DNA from 3 places in the Paenibacillus sp. JJ1722 genome. Region 1 is predicted to be linked to each of the others. Evidence: riboswitches for the same ligand, from Rfam matches in the RefSeq annotation. Region 1 holds a riboswitch; each other region holds the start of a gene.
The links. A riboswitch is a leader RNA that binds a small molecule or an ion and turns the genes downstream of it on or off. The one in region 1 is predicted to bind cyclic di-AMP.
Positions count from the first base shown of each region.

Region 2: linked by a shared signal. The riboswitch ahead of ACM1ND_RS14355 (3D domain-containing protein) and the one ahead of ACM1ND_RS00140 (3D domain-containing protein) in region 1 are both predicted to bind cyclic di-AMP.
Region 3: linked by a shared signal. The riboswitch ahead of ACM1ND_RS06865 (hypothetical protein) and the one ahead of ACM1ND_RS00140 (3D domain-containing protein) in region 1 are both predicted to bind cyclic di-AMP.

Region 1 covers NZ_CP182500.1:26,989-32,451, reverse strand. The annotation lists gene rsmA (16S rRNA (adenine(1518)-N(6)/adenine(1519)-N(6))-dimethyltransferase RsmA) at 1-73, opposite strand, end outside; gene rnmV (ribonuclease M5) at 81-626, opposite strand; gene ACM1ND_RS00140 (3D domain-containing protein) at 773-1,921, opposite strand; cyclic di-AMP (ydaO/yuaA leader) riboswitch at 2,193-2,475, opposite strand; gene ACM1ND_RS00135 (TatD family hydrolase) at 2,677-3,447, opposite strand; gene ACM1ND_RS00130 (HD domain-containing protein) at 3,490-4,773, opposite strand; gene ACM1ND_RS00125 (AbrB/MazE/SpoVT family DNA-binding domain-containing protein) at 5,105-5,359, shown strand.
Region 2 covers NZ_CP182500.1:3,272,829-3,278,291, forward strand. The annotation lists gene ACM1ND_RS14345 (NADH:flavin oxidoreductase/NADH oxidase) at 1-301, opposite strand, end outside; gene ACM1ND_RS14350 (polysaccharide deacetylase family protein) at 607-1,413, shown strand; gene ACM1ND_RS14355 (3D domain-containing protein) at 1,612-2,280, opposite strand; cyclic di-AMP (ydaO/yuaA leader) riboswitch at 2,287-2,455, opposite strand; gene ACM1ND_RS14360 (amino acid ABC transporter ATP-binding protein) at 2,690-3,412, opposite strand; gene ACM1ND_RS14365 (ABC transporter substrate-binding protein/permease) at 3,399-4,862, opposite strand; gene ACM1ND_RS14370 (M20 family metallopeptidase) at 5,011-5,463, shown strand, end outside.
Region 3 covers NZ_CP182500.1:1,543,992-1,549,454, reverse strand. The annotation lists gene kdpB (potassium-transporting ATPase subunit KdpB) at 1-557, opposite strand, end outside; gene kdpA (potassium-transporting ATPase subunit KdpA) at 595-2,271, opposite strand; gene ACM1ND_RS06870 (potassium-transporting ATPase subunit F) at 2,423-2,500, opposite strand; gene ACM1ND_RS06865 (hypothetical protein) at 2,684-3,079, opposite strand; cyclic di-AMP (ydaO/yuaA leader) riboswitch at 3,195-3,367, opposite strand; gene ACM1ND_RS06860 (glutathione peroxidase) at 3,834-4,319, shown strand; tRNA gene ACM1ND_RS06855 (tRNA-Leu) at 4,466-4,548, opposite strand; gene ACM1ND_RS06850 (urease accessory protein UreF) at 4,817-5,463, shown strand, end outside.

The DNA.
Region 1 (5,463 bases):
TGAACGAAAAACCGTGCCGTTGAATAATGTCCTTCGTACGCCGCGGTGTTGCTATATCTTGAATCCCTGTCATACGGATATCACAATCCTTCACTTTCAATTTGTGCCAGCGCCCCGGCAAATTCCTCGCGGCTGATCTGAAATACAGAGAGCCGTTTATGTAGCTGCTTTCCGTTACAATAACCAATACCCAGCACATTCCCTAAGGCCATACGGCGTGCAGCAGCATTGGGGTGGGTGATGAGTCCAGCATCAATCAGGTCCGCCCACTCAATCAGCGGGTCGGCGCCTTCCACTGTCGTATGGACCCGTGCAAGAGCGTGTCTGATCGCTTCCGGTGAGGCATTCTCCACGCCAATATCTCCTTTGCGCGTCGCTTCTGCCTCGGGTATAAAGGCCTGCTTGCAGCCGGGTACCTTGGAAGCGATAATCTTACGGATGCGCTCCCCTGCATGATCGGGATCGGTTAAAATGATGACCCCCCGCCGCTCCTGCGCCAATGCAATTTTACGCAGCGTCATTTTATTAATGGCGGAGCCGCCAGTTTCTATCGTATCCGCTTCAACAGCGCGGCGAATGGCCACCGTATCATCCCGGCCCTCTACCACGATCACTTCCTTGATCATTTGCGTTTCCCTCCACTGCTACACAGCAAGCTATATTTATCTTTCCCTGCTTTTGAAAACAAAATAAGAAGAGGATATCCTCTTCTTAGCATGGCATAACTATGTTGTTAATACTATCGCATTGCCCTCAACATACACAACCTGTTTTAGTTGATTTCAGGCTTTACCGGTCCGATAACATAAACGGTTTTACCGTGCTTACGACCAAATTGGTTGGCTCGGCTCAAACTCTCATAATACACATCGATTTTGTGGCCTTTAATCGCGCCACCGGTATCCTCCGCACGGCGGAAGCCCACCCCTTCGATATACACCCACCAGCCGATTGGAATTACACTCGGATCGACCGCGATGGTGCGTCCTTCCGTGACACGTGCGCCGGATGCAGTACGTGTACCGATACCTGGCTCCTGTGAGGAATACGCCGTCATGGAGACATTTTGTAAAACTTTGCTATATTTAAAATTGACGCCTGCTTTACGGACAGCACTGCCCGAACTAACCGTTGTTGCCTTAACCGCATCATTGGGACCGACGGAAGCAGCCAGAACGACCGGTTTTTTCTTCGTTCCTACTGCAATGACTTTATCCACACGGTTCTGTGCAACTTCCTTGTTAACCAGCTGTTTGGATACCAACTTTCCATCATGATATACCTTTTGAACGTGCTGGACGACCACACCCGATTTGCCGCTTTGAATGACCCGATTATCGCCTTTATAAAGACTCGGATCGGCCGTTTTGATGACCTGATAAGGCACCTGTTTTTTCTGTTCGACCTGCTGTTTCTTCACACGGACGATTTTTATGTCCATGTTAGACGAAACAGAGGCATCCAACGCAGGATAAACTTTATCCGTTGATGATAATTTATAGCCCGAGGTACGAATGGCACCTTCTACTGTATTTTCTGTTGTGTACAGCTTTTTCGTCTCATTGCCTGAAGATACTTTGACTTGATTGGCACGTTTAATGACTACGCGATCGCCATCCTGTATTGCTCCATTTAGCGGCATGGAAACTGTATCATGCGGCTGAAGTGAAATGGAATGCTCGCTCAGCAAATCTTGAAGCTTGGATTCCCGGGTTTCTACCGCAGACGCCTTGCCATCGATGACAAAAAAGACTTGTTTTTTAGATTGCGTGTACATCAGAATTGAAATCATAATCGTTAGCGCGATTAGAAAAATAGCAACCAAAGCAGCCTGGCGCACATTCTCTTGCTTCCAACGCAATACGTAAGACATGCTGGATGAGCGTGACTCATGGGTATCCTTTTTTTGGAAAATGCCCATTTCCTCCGTCCTCCTTACATAGCCCGCCGTCTGGAGTAAGACATAGTTGAGATTTGACGTGACTATAACAGATTTTCTACAAGACAAGCCCAAACTGCGACTGTCCTGCACCATGTACCCGTCTTCGCGGCATGCTGTCCTCCCCTGTTTAACCACAGTATGATGACAGATTTTCTTTTATTCACAACAAAAAAAGCCAGAGAAAGAGACTAGAGAGCTCTTTCGTGGCTTCCGGCATGTGTGAATATGCGGGAAAACTCATGCACGAGATGGCTTCTCTCTTGTTACGCTTACGGGGTTAGCTGTCGGGTTCGGACGTAGAGAGTCGCCCTAGCTTGGGTCAACCGCTCATGGCGGTCGCCTTCACATTCACCCCGAAGACCCAGAAAGAAATCGAAATACGGCTCCTCCACCTATTCAATCCCATCCGGGGAAAGAATTTCGGTCGAGCCGGCTGGCGGAAGAGACGTTCCCTTCTTGCACATATGCCGGACGTACTGTAAGCCATATCGGTTCCCCCGTTCCCTGTAAAAGGGACTCAGCGAGACTGGTTCATGAAATGACTTGTTGATGTTTACATTCAAACAACAATTCACTGAAAAGATGATATCCTGTTTCTATGCATGTTGTAAAGCAGGTTTCAAGTACATTTTTTAAAATATTCGGTTAAAATATTGTAATATTCTCGAGTTTCCTGCAACAAATTCATGATTAGCTTCGTCTATCTCTTTATTTTGATCGATTTCTTCACTTTTTCATTGAATGTCAAATCGTTCCAGGGCATTTTGGGTCGTTATTGACACTAATTCCTCCACTGTAATCCCTTTGATTTGGGCTGCAGCCTCTGCTACCAGTCTCACATGTGCAGACTCATTTCGCTTCCCACGAAACGGATGAGGCGTCAGATAGGGAGCATCAGTTTCAATGAGCAGACGGTCCAGCGGCACCTGTGCGAGCACCTCTTTTGGCTGCTTGGCATTTTTGAACGTTATTGGACCACCGAAGGAAAGGTGAAATCCCATATCCAGCACCATTTTGGCTGTCTCCCAGCTACCCGAAAAGGAGTGCATGACTCCTCCAATCTCACTCGCTTTTTCCTCGCGCAATATCCTAACAATATCTTCATGTGCATCCCGGTTATGAATAACAATGGGCATTTTGAGCTCACGAGCCAGACCAATTTGATTTCGAAACACCCGATGCTGCACATCCTTCGGTGATGTATCCCAATAATAATCCAGACCGATCTCTCCGATGGCTACAACCTTTTTATGACTGCATAACGATGCAATCCATTCTAGATCGCCCTCCTGCATTGTAATAGCATCCTGCGGATGCCATCCAACTGCCGCATAAATAAAATCATACGTCTCGGCCAATTTCATAGTGGATGGAATGGTCTCACGATTAAATCCGATATTGATCATCCGTGTTACTCCTGATTCGACAGCACGTGATATAACTTCTTCACGATCTTCGTCAAATTGTGGCGCATCCAAGTGAGTATGAGTGTCGAATAAATCCAAGGTTTACATCTCCTTTTTTTACTTACATTTCTATATAGTTGTCTATTCTTTGACAAAATAATTCCTTATTTCGGCAGGAAGCCTGTCTTTTACCGCGTTCAATTTATTCTGGGGAAAATACATATGATATTTTCCTCGGTGAATACCACTTATTGAGCGCACAATTTCCGAAACTTCGGATATTTCACTCACCTCGCCCTGACGTCCAAGCAGTAAAATCTGGTTGTCCGTCGAGCCACCCTGCCGAAACACATCATAAGGAAGATCTGTCGGAAAATCAATTTCAAAATCATATTCAGGGTGCAAACCAGCCTCTTTCAAAGTTTCTCTAATACTGTCAATGGTATCTGTATCCATATTTTCAATCTCTACATATTTATACAATCTACGGTCCATAAAACGGCTGCTCAAATCACTTAAAATCTCGTCCTTTTCTCGTTTCCACTGGCTAAATACGGTCTGGATTAATGACTCGTCGAGCATCAGATATTGCTCTACTGTAAGCTCTCCTTTCAACAGATCCGGCAGCGGGTCCAGCAGAAAACCAAACTCATATCCGTTTTTAAACAATTCCTTTGCTCGCTTGAAAATTTTACGTAAAAGGATTTCCGAGCTGCGTGTTACAGGATGAAAATAAATTTGCCAATACATCTGGTAGCGTGACATTAAATAATCTTCTACTGCATGCATGCCTGATTCCTTCACAACAATTCTCCCATTATGAGGACGTAGCAGTCGTAAAATACGATCCAAATCAATTGTGCCGTAGTTGACACCTGTCGAATGAGCATCCCGCAACAAATAATCCATACGGTCAGCATCTAGCGGACTGGTTACCAAGTTGACAACGATTGGCTTATCATACGTTTTGGCTATAACCGCAGCCACCTTTTGTGGAAGCTTGTCGTCGACTTGCCGTAGCACAGCGTTGATCTTCGTGTCTCCCAGTACAATGCGGCATGTCCAATCCTCATGGTTCATATGAAAGGCTTCCTCAATTGAATGAGAAAATGGGCCATGCCCCACATCATGCAATAGGGCTGCACACAGAGCAACCAGCCTTTCCTCCTTCGGCCAATCTGGGAAATCTCCACGTTCAAATTGAGAAATAATACGTCTCGTAATCTCATATACGCCCAATGAATGTGAAAAACGGCTATGCTCCGCTCCATGAAACGTAAGATACGATGTGCCTAACTGCCGTATGCGCCGTAAACGTTGGAACTCTGGCGTGTTGATCAACCGCCATATCACAGTATCCTGAACATGGATGTAATTATGTACCGGGTCTTTAAAAACTTTTTCTTCACTGAGTGGCTGGTGCAAGATATCAGCTCCTTTAATATTCGGAATAATGGATTAAAATACAATAAAATCCTAAATGATTTCCCTCATTCGACATTCTTTGTCGTAATATGTCGAATTATAGTTTTTCGACATTTCCAAATCGACAAACTGAATAAATCATCAATAAGATAAGGCAATACACATGAGTAAAGGTCTTTAATCTAAATACTTTTGCATAATCAGACTGTTACTACATTTTTAAGGTTGACTGTTTTGGGAATCGTTGGTATAGTAAATATCAGAAAAGAGAAAATTTTGTCGAATCATGACACTTATATTATTTTAAACGGCGAGAGGAGCCTGATTTATTATGATGAAATCCACTGGTATTGTAAGAAAAGTTGACGAGCTCGGACGTGTTGTTATTCCAATCGAATTGCGTCGTACCCTGGGAATCGGAGAGAAAGACGCTTTGGAAATTTATGTTGATGGCGAACGCATCATGCTTAAAAAATACGAGCCTGCTTGTATCTTCTGCGGCAATGCTGAGAACGTAATTTACTTCAAAGGGAAAATTGTTTGCCAAGATTGCATTTCTGAAATCCCAACACCTGTGACAAACTGAGAATTTTAGTATATAATAGACTTATCAGATATTGTTAATTCTAACCTTTTTCATATATACTCCTTGTTGCCTTCCACGGTTTGAACCCAACCGTTGGAAGGCCC
Region 2 (5,463 bases), 2.9 Mb from region 1:
GAATGCCAATTTTGGCACCATACTTGTGAACTTCCTCTACAATCTTACGATATGCAGGAATATGTTCGTCACTCCAAATACCCAAATCACGATCTGTAATACGTCCATCTGGATGGACCGCTGTCATTTCCACAATAATAAGTCCAGTGCCTCCTACTGCCCGGCTCACATAATGGACATGATGCCAATCCGTTGGATTTCCGTCCTTGGCCTCCACGCTGTATTGGCACATCGGGGGCATGACAATCCGATTTTTTAAAGAAAGCCCCTTTAATTGATAAGGAGTAAACAAGTCGGTCACTTTTATCCATCCTTCCTTCAATTCCATGTCTGTATAATTATGAATTGCATCCCCATTATACACCAGCTGTCACGGTATACCGAATTCGTTGTAAGGCTAAAACTTGCGAAAATGCTCCTGTTTTCGGTCATGTTTAAGAGAATATGTACGTTTAGCTCCATCATCTTCATTGATAATCGTTTCATCGTGGACTTCTTTCCAGTCGTTTATGAGCCGAACTTGGTAACCAGCATATTTTTAATAGGACAGGTACATAATAGTCGAGAGCACCACTAGGTATCACTGCACGGAAAGGGGGGATACATATGCCGTACAGGGGAGTGTTGCCAGGCTTGGCACTGTTACTAGCATTTTCAAGTTTACCCGTTCACGCGGATGCGCCTCCCAACATCGGAACGCCCCATCCCAAGGAAGCAGCTGTTACTTCTTCTGTACAACAGAGCACAGATCGAGCAACTCCTACATTAGCAATGCTGCGAAAAAAACATGCGGACATTTTTAAAATGTGCGGCCCACACACCCGCCAAATTGCCCTAACCTTTGATGATGTGCCCGATTCTAGGTATACGCCGCAGGTTTTGGACGTATTACACGCCAATGGCATCAAAGCTACATTTTTCATCGTCGGTCACCGTGCGGAAAAGCATCCGGGGATCATACGCCGTATTATCCGTGAAGGCCATGCTATAGGAAACCATTCCTATACTCATCCGGATTTTAGGAAGGCCACACCAGAACGCTTTCGCAACCAGATTACAAAAACAGAACGTATTTTACAAGCCAGCGCAGGTTTTCGCCCCAAGTTGATTCGTCCACCCTACGGTGAAATCACGGAGCCTCAAATCCAGTGGGCACGTCGTCATGGCTACATGATTGTCAATTGGAATGTAGACTCTCTCGACTGGAAGGGACTAAGTAAAACACAAATTCAGCGCAATGTGATCCCAGCTACTGGGCCTGGCTCTATTATTTTAATGCACGCAGGTGGAGGTCAAAGTTCCAACTTGCAAGGCACTGTCCAAGCTCTGCCGGGTCTAATTCACTCTCTAAAAGCTAAGGGCTACAAATTTGTGACAGTCCCCCGGCTACTCCACACATCGGAACAGAAATAACCATATGTTTAGGATTGAGCTACAAGCTAAAGCAACGTAAAAAGGCTGTCTTACCAGCAGAAGTTTTCTGCTCGTCAAGACAGCCTTTTTTATGGATAGGACCTGATAAGAGTCTGACCCAGTTATATGCGGTAGGATACAGGCATTAAGTTTACATAATATATATTATGTTTAATTAAACCGTATATACGTATAATGCTATTTATCAATAACGTACAGCTTCACATTTTGAAATCCAAAGTCGTTCACAAATGATTTGTTGCCAGGAATAAAGATATCAATCCGTTTTCCTGTAATGGCGCTGCCCTGATCGCGAGCGACAGCTACAAAAGAATGATCCGGCAAACCTGGGTGGGAATAGCCTGTAACCAGCACTTTCGTGCCCATCGGAATGACGTTCGGGTCTACCGCAATTGTACCTAGTTTAAGCGGATTGCCGTAGTAGTCCACTGCTCCCCATTTACCATTCTCATCGGCTGCGGCAGAATACGCAGTAGCCTTAACGTCAACTATTTTGCTATAGTTAAATGTTTTGCCCCACGCTTCAATCGTTGGCCCCTCATTCGCTGGTGCTTTCTCCGTAAGAAGCTGCGGCTTCGAATCCGAAGCTACATTCACACTTTTTTCACCAGGTACCTTAATTTGCAGACCTGCATATATATTGTTAGAGGCAATGTTTGGGTTCGCCTTCGTCAGCTCGTCCACTGATACTCCATAACGTTGAGCAAGCAAAAAGAAGGTATCGCCATCTTTGGCAGTATGAAGCGAAGCAGCATCCGCTACTCCAGCTGTCTGTGCCAGCCCTGCAATGGCTGCGGCAAGCACCGCAAATTTCATGGTTTTTCCAATATGTTTTAGATGTTTCAAAGATATGTACCTCCTCTGTTATGCCTGCGAAGTTAGCTGTCGGATTCGGACTCAGGAGAAGCCCTATGCTTGTGCAATTCACCCCTAGGCATATTCCATATCGTCTTATGACGTTTCGGAAAGACTGCCGTTGTTACGTCCCCCGCACTTCCCATAGTTTGGGCCCAGCATTCAGCGTTTGTCATAACCGCATGCTGTCCCGGTAAGTTTTGGCTTACTGCATAATATCACAATTTTGTAACCTTATCCGCATGAAAATGTTGGGAACCTTGAACATCATACTATAATCGTTACAATTTTGCCACCAAGAAATCGATATTTGTTACGAAAATATGGTGAAATGGTGACAAAAAAAGAAAAAGCCCTCCGTCAAACGGAGGGCTTTTTTATAGCTCATATCAGCACTTTCTTACAATACTTTGGCAAGAAAATCACGGGTGCGATCATGGCTTGGAGTACCAAATACCTGCTCTGGTGTACCTTGTTCCACAATTTGACCGTTATCCATAAAGATGATTCGATCGCCTACCTCGCGGGCAAAGCCCATTTCATGCGTCACGATTACCATGGTCATGCCGCCTTCGGCGAGCTTCTTCATTACATCCAGAACCTCTCCAACCATTTCAGGGTCCAATGCAGAAGTCGGCTCATCGAACAGCATTACGTGCGGCTGCATGGCCAAAGCACGCGCAATCGCAATACGTTGCTTCTGACCACCGGATAGCTGGTTCGGATAGGTATTCTTCTTATCCTCAAGCCCTACGGTACGCAGGAGTTCTAGCGCAATTTTTTCCGCTTCCTTCCCTGACTGTCTTCTAACCTGCGTTGGTGCAAGCGTCAGGTTCTGCAACACTGTTTTATGCGGGAACAGATTAAAATGCTGGAACACCATCCCCATCTTCTCCCGGGTTACATTAATATTATGACCACGAGCTGTAATCGGCTCGCCCTCAAACAAAATCTCCCCGTCCGTAGGCTGTTCTAGCAGATTCATGCAACGTAAAAACGTACTCTTCCCCGAACCGCTGGGACCGATGATGACGACGACTTCACCTTTGGCGATATCTATATCAATGCCTTTTAAAATCTCATTCTTGCCGAACGATTTACGCAGTTGTTTAACGGTGATCACTGGCTCTCAACTTCCTTTCCCATAAACCCAGCAGCTTAGACAAGCTGAATGTCATTACAAAATAAATAGCGGCTGCGATTACGAACGGACTTAATCCTTCGTAGGTAATGTTCTTAATGACCTGGGCCTGATACATAATATCCACCATCCCAATGGTCGAAATAATGGATGATTCTTTAATGATCGTAATAAACTCATTACCGATAGCAGGCAAAATAGATTTAAACGCTTGCGGCAAAATGACATGACGCATAGCTTTGCCTCGTCCCATACCCAATGAACGGGCAGCCTCCATCTGTCCACGGTCTACTGCCTGGATACCTGCACGGAAAATTTCAGCCAGATATGCCGAGCTATTCAGAGACAATGTGATTATACCAGACTGGAGTGGAGTAAAATTGACACCCAGCGTCAAAGCAACCCCGTAGTGAATAATCATGAGTTGCACCAGCATAGGTGTGCCACGCAGTATCTCTACATAAGTGGTACCTAACCACTCAATGATGCGTACTCCACTCATACGTAGCAAGGATATGATCAGACCAATGATGAATCCGAACAGTACTCCGAGCGCAGACAGCAACAAGGTGTAGCCGATACCCGTAGCGTATAAACTGCGGTATTTCCAAAAAATATCTACAATGTTATTAGAAGAAACCTGACGATCCGCAGAAAGTGCACTCGCTTCCGTGGAAAACTTCTCAATCGACCCGTCTGCTTTCAGGCGAGCCAACGTTTTATTTACAGAAGCAAGCAATTCTGCATTCCCTTTACGGATACCCACAGCTGTTTCTGCTCCCGCATCCTCAGGCACAGCCTTGGCAAGGGTTACGGTACCGTCTAACGTGTATCCTTTAGCAACCGTATCTTCGATCACGACAGCGTTCACACGCTGGGTCCGCAGCTGGAGTACCAGGTCAGATATTTTATCCAGTGAAGTTACAGAGGCATTGGGCACTTTTTGAGCAATCTCTTCCTGAATACTTCCCTTTTGTGCTCCGATCTTCTCGCCTTTCAAAGCATCCATCGTCGGATATTTGTCTTTATCCTCTGGGCGTACCATGATGACTTGCTTGGAGCGATAGTATACATCCGAAAAATCAATACTCTTTCTGCGTTCATCCGTTGGTGTCATACCGGACAGTACCAAGTCTACACGACCACTTTGCAGAGCAGGCAGCAAAGAGTCAAAACTCATGTCTTCAGGGACCATCTCCGCATCCAAATCTTTGGCGATTTCCTTGGCGATATCCACATCGAACCCAACAATGGTATCCTTACCGTTAATGACTTTATGAAACTCATACGGCGGAAAGTCGGCACTCATGCCCACTACAAGTTTTTTCTGTGGCTTTGCTTCCGTTCCGTATGCATTGAGCATGGGAAGACCAGTCAACAGCAAGATAACCGCCGTCAAAACCAGGGCGGTAAAACGATATGCCTTTTTCAATCTTTTTTTCTCTCCTTAAATTCTTTATAATAAATAAGATTGTGTCATTATAAATGAATATGCATGATTATGCAATGAATGTTATAGTACAATTTCAGCATACCTAACGCAGTACCTACATTACAGCTTATATAAAGGAGTTTTCAGCATGGATTTTAAACAGACCATTCAACAGACCATTGAGCAGCATGCCCCACGGTTTAAGAACATTTCGTTATATATTGGCGCAAATCCTGAACTTGGAAACGAGGAATTTCTGGCCGCTGCCCGTTTAAAAGAAGAACTGGTTTTTCACGGATTTGAGGTCCAGGCACCTGTATTGGGCATAGAAACAGCCTTTATTGCAACTTACAAAGCTGCAAAACCCGGACCGGTTGTCGCTTTTCTGGCAGAATATGACGCTCTGAAAGGTCTAGGACACGCCTGTGGGCACCATCTGATATGTATGATGAGTACCGGTGCTGCCGTCGGCCTCAAGTCGATCATCGACGAAACTGGTGGAGAAGTACGGGTATACGGCACACCTGCCGAAGAAACACGCGGTGCAAAGGTTCCGATGGCCGCTGCCGGGTTGTTTGATGATTGTGACATAGCACTTATG
Region 3 (5,463 bases), 1.5 Mb from region 1:
CGCACCTTAATCCGGTCACTGACCACTCGCGTCCCGCCGGTTACCGAGCAAAAATCACCACCCGATTCCTTGATGACCGGAGCCGATTCGCCCGTAATTGCAGATTCATCCACCGAAGCCAGACCTTCAATGACCTCACCATCGCTTGGGATCATTTCGCCCTGGGAGACAATAACCACGTCCCCCTTACGCAATTCGGTTGAGCTAACCACCTGAATGTCATTTCCGATGAGCTTGTTAGCTTGCGTATCCTGCTTGGATTTTTTTAAAGAGGCAGCTTGTGCCTTACCCCGCCCCTCCGCGAGCGCTTCGGCAAAATTAGCAAAAAGCAACGTAAACAACAGAATAACAAACACGGCCAGGTTAAAGCCCATTTCCTTGCCAGTTCCAAAATAACCGGGAAGCAGTAACATTAGCAGCACGACCAATGTACCGATCTCCACGACGAACATGACAGGATTCTTCATCATAATCATCGGATTTAATTTTATAAAGCTATCCTTGATCGCATGCTTCAAGATGCTTCTGTCCAGCATGTGTTTGCGTTGTTCCTTCATGATCAAACACCCCGTTCATCCATTCTCATTTTCTTCTTCACATGGTCAAAAATTCAGCAACAGGTCCCAATACGATGACGGGTAAAAAGGTCAACGCACCAATCAGCAGCACGACCCCGATCAGAATGGCTCCAAATAACTTGTTGTCCGTACGCAGTGTCCCCGTCGTCACCGGAGTCGGTGCTTTGGCATTCAATGAAGCCGCCACAGCCAACAATGCAATCATAGATACATATCGTCCGAAGAACATAACCAGCCCTGTTGTCATGTTCCAGAATACGTTGTTATCCGAAAGACCTTCAAATCCCGAACCGTTATTTGCAGCAGATGACGCATATTCATAGAGCACCTGAGTCAACCCGTGATAGCCAGGGTTAGTGACCGCGTCGTATCCCCAATGACTCATAAACGCAAGCGCAGTTGGGGCGAGAATGAGAAACGGATGTACCAAAATGGCAATCGCGATCAGCTTCATTTCCTTGCCTTCAATTTTCCTTCCCATAAATTCCGGAGTTCTCCCGACCATCAGTCCGCATATAAACACACCCAGAATCGCATACATCAGCATATTCATCAGCCCGACACCCTTGCCGCCAAAAATGACGTTTAGCATCATTTCTCCCAAAGCAGCCATGCCACCCAGTGGGGTTAGTGTATCATGCATATTATTGACCGAACCTGTCGTTGCCGCTGTTGTGACCGCAGTGAATAAAGCCGATTGTCCAATGCCGAAACGAACCTCTTTCCCTTCCATGCTTCCTTGAGAAGCATCCACACCCAGTGTCTGGATTAACGGGTTACCTGTCTTTTCAGACACGTACGTAATAGATAGAAAAATAAGAAACAATACCATCATGGAGCTAAAAATAATCCAGCCCTGCTTACGATTACGGGCAAACAGTCCAAAGGTATACGGCAACGAAGCCGGCATTACCCACATTGCCAAAATTTCCAGCACGTTCGTCCAAGGACTTGGATTTTCAAAAGGATGCGCAGAGTTAGCTCCCGCATAACCGCCTCCATTCGTCCCCAAATGCTTGATGGACTCCAGAGAAGCAATGGGCCCCATAGAAATCTGCTGCTGTGTTCCGCTCAGCGTCGTAAGATCCGCCGTAGGCTGTAGCGTCTGTGGTACCTTCAATCCAACCAGCACCAGCGTAAGCACAAAGGCCAGCGGCAGGAAAATCCTTATAATGGCTTTAATAAAATCTTGAAAGAAATTGCCCATCCCTTCACCGCGCCGCGTCAATCCTCTCATAAAAGCCGCAGCAACCGCAAAACCGGAAGCAGCCGAAGTGAACATCATCATCGTGACGAACGCCATCTGTGTCAGATACGTAAGCCCGCTTTCTCCGCTATAATGTTGGAGATTCGTATTCGTCATAAAGCTGATTACCGTATTAAAAGCTAGTGATGCTTCCATATTACTGTTTCCAGCCGGATTACCGGGAAGCATTCCCTGTAAACGCAACAGCAAGTAGCTGATCGCCACAAGCACGACATTCGTTGCAATGAAACTCATAACATACGTAGTCCAACGCATGCTCTCCAGCTTCTTCAATCCTACTATCTTATAAATCAGCTTTTCTGTTCCGCCAAAAATCCGATCCGTCCGATTGGGTTCATTCGAGAATACATGATACATATAGGTGCCCACTGGCTTTACCAAGAGCAGCAATATGACGATCACAATTCCAATTTGAAGCAGCTCCATCCTTTATTCCTCCTTCAAAATGCTCCTGCGTTTGGAACAACAGACCTGCTTCCAGAGCACCAAACGTGTGCACACGTTTGCGAAAACCTGCTACCTATGATGCTTAATATTCAGATCTGTTGTTCCCGCCCGCTCTATCCCCTATAGCTGATTAGAACTTTTCAGGGTTCAGGAGTGCGTAGATTAAATACATAAACACAATAGCCGTAAGTCCAAGTATAACGATCATCCTCTTCGTCCTCCTTTAGAGGTCTGCGCATCACACCAGCGTACAAACAGCAGTATCACTCCATAACTCACAGCCATGACGAGCAGCATGTATATATCCATCATGTTTATACCCTCCGTATCGGTCCTCAGATCGCCATTCTTATTTGATCATAAAATCATAAAACAACTATGTTATAAGTGCTTATCCGTTCAGCAGAAAACCCACCTCTCCGTTCAATGTGTAGATCACATGATCCGCTCCCAATCCCCGATAAATTCCTTGTGGATTACAGCCGTGCGTAATAACATAGATCGATTCCGATGTTAGCGGCCGACATATTTGCAGGAAACGGCACGTCAGATTCAAGCTGTTCTCGAACAAATACACACTACCAATTTCTTTTTTTGGAAAATTCCATTTTCCTGCTTGCATGGTATTGATGCGGACAATGTGCTCCACACCCATTTTTTTGAGCTGTCGTTCCTCCTGGGCGCTATTCGTGAGAACTGCAAACGCCAATTTTTTGAAAATAAGCAATTTCACAAAACTTCTGCCCGCTTCATTCGGTGCAGTGACAATAATTAACCGACCTTCCATCAGTAGCTCCTCTCCCGGTATAAAAAGACAACAAAAAGAAGCCGAAGGAAAAAGGCTTTCCTCCGGCTTCTTACATATCCATGATAAAATAAACCATGGCTGCACACGGCGGTTTGTTGCCTCTCCCTGTACGCTTACGAGGTTAGCTGTCGGATTCGGACGTGAGAGTCGCCCTATTTCTGGCACTTGACCTGAAAATTCACCCCATGAGACACACGGCTTCCGAAGCCGTACAATCTCGATTGGTTCCCCCGCTTTTGCAACTGCAAAATTCAGCGCTATAGACATTTCGTTGTTGCTTCATTCAAGTTAATTTGAAATTACGTCTTGAATCATACACCCGCGCATGGAAGACTGTAAAGCTCAACTGCGGGGTTATAAATCGGCCTTTAGAGCCTAGGATATTAATAATAGCGCTTACAATGCAACTATGCTTCTCACAGCTCCTTCAATCTCTGTTTTTCATCCCTTTTCGAAAATGACAAGCATGTCAATATTGGCGTAGGGTAGGGCGTTTTTGGCCTTTTTTTGTAAAAAGAGAAGAAAATACGCTATATGTACCAGCTAAACACCGATTGAACCCGCTTTTATAAGAAGAAACACCTTAATTCGCTCCATTTGCGGTGCGATTTACTGTTTTGAACAAAATACGATTTTACAGCGGCTAAAGGCTTGATACAGCTTTTCAAAACTTGCAACCTCGATTTTAATTGCTTACAATTTAATTGCTGAATATTGAATAAGGAGAGATACTATGACCGTTTATGAATATGATGCGCACACCCTGCAAGGGAAACAAATTCCGTTATCCACATATGAAGGGAACGTTCTGCTTATCGTGAACACTGCCAGCAAATGTGGGTTAACCCCCCAATACAAAGCGCTACAAGAGCTATATGACCAGTACCATGAACAGGGGCTCGAAATTTTGGGATTTCCCAGCAACCAATTTGCCAAACAAGAGCCAGGTTCCAGCGAGGAGATTTCCGAGTTTTGCCAGATCAATTATGGTGTTACCTTTCCGATGTTCGCCAAGACAGATGTCAATGGCGATCAAGCGCACCCCTTATTTCGTTACCTGACCCAAACTGCTCCGGGGGTATTAGGGTCCAAAGCGATCAAATGGAATTTTACTAAATTCTTAATTACACGAGAAGGTAACGTATTTAAGCGCTATGCACCGCAAACCACTCCAGATAAGCTGGCGGGAGATATAGAGAAGCTTTTGCAGCAAAACTGACATCCTTCTTTATCACAGTTAATAAATGACCTATTGTCTACCGTTGCTTCTGTGGCTAAAGGATATAACGAAAAATGCTTAACAAAAAAAGCATCCCTTCACGTAAACCGTGTCAGGATGCTTTTTTAACTGAGTCTTGCATATAATGCGGTCGAGAGGACTCGAACCTCCACGGGCGTACGCCCACTACCCCCTCAAGATAGCGTGTCTGCCATTCCACCACGACCGCAAATCATAATGTAATGAGGCAACAGATTTATTATACTCTCTCTTCAACTATTTGTAAACAAAAATATAATAATTATTTTATATGTTATTTTAACTAACATGTATGAGCGATAAGAATATTTGATTTGACACAAAAGCTATTTAAATGTAAATATATATTACATATATTTCGAATATTTTTCGTTATCCCCAAGTAAAAAGTAAAATAACATAACATGACATAAGGATTCACTTCGAGGAGGCGAACCACCTTGCATAAAGGCAACCGCTTGCTGAACTATGCATTATTGTTGGACCCTTCCCTACCTGTTGGTGGCTTTACCCGTTTTAACGGACTGGAGAAACTATCGCGTAACGGACATTTGAACAGTCTACAAGACCTGGAACATTACATGCTGGATGATTTGTATCCTCAATTTACAACCGTTGACGGCATGGCTATCAAAAGTCTGTATGTCGCCATCCAGCAGAATGACAGTTGGCGGATCGCCCTCATTGATAAGATGCTGCATACCCAACGTCCCTCCTGGCAGCATGTGAAGGAGTTTCGTCTATCCGGTCAGCGTCTGCTCAAGCTCGCTAAGGCTCTTTATCCTTGGCTTGAATTTGACCAGTTGGAATCTATACTCATTCAATACAATGCGATTGGCACACTCGCTACCGTTCACACCTGGATTAACTTCCTCCTCGGAAACGATGTAGAACAGACCGTTCACGGCTATCTTAGCGCAGCGGTGTCCTTCTGTGTGGAAGATGCCTTCAAACTACTCAATCCTCCTTATGAGGAAAAGAACCCTCTTATGGAGCGTATGACAAGCGAGCTCCTCTCTGCCTGGAAGAAGCTTAACCAACCTGAGCCAACTGCATCTCAGCGTCGCTTTCTTCACAGACATTGGTCCAGCTCCTACATCACTCT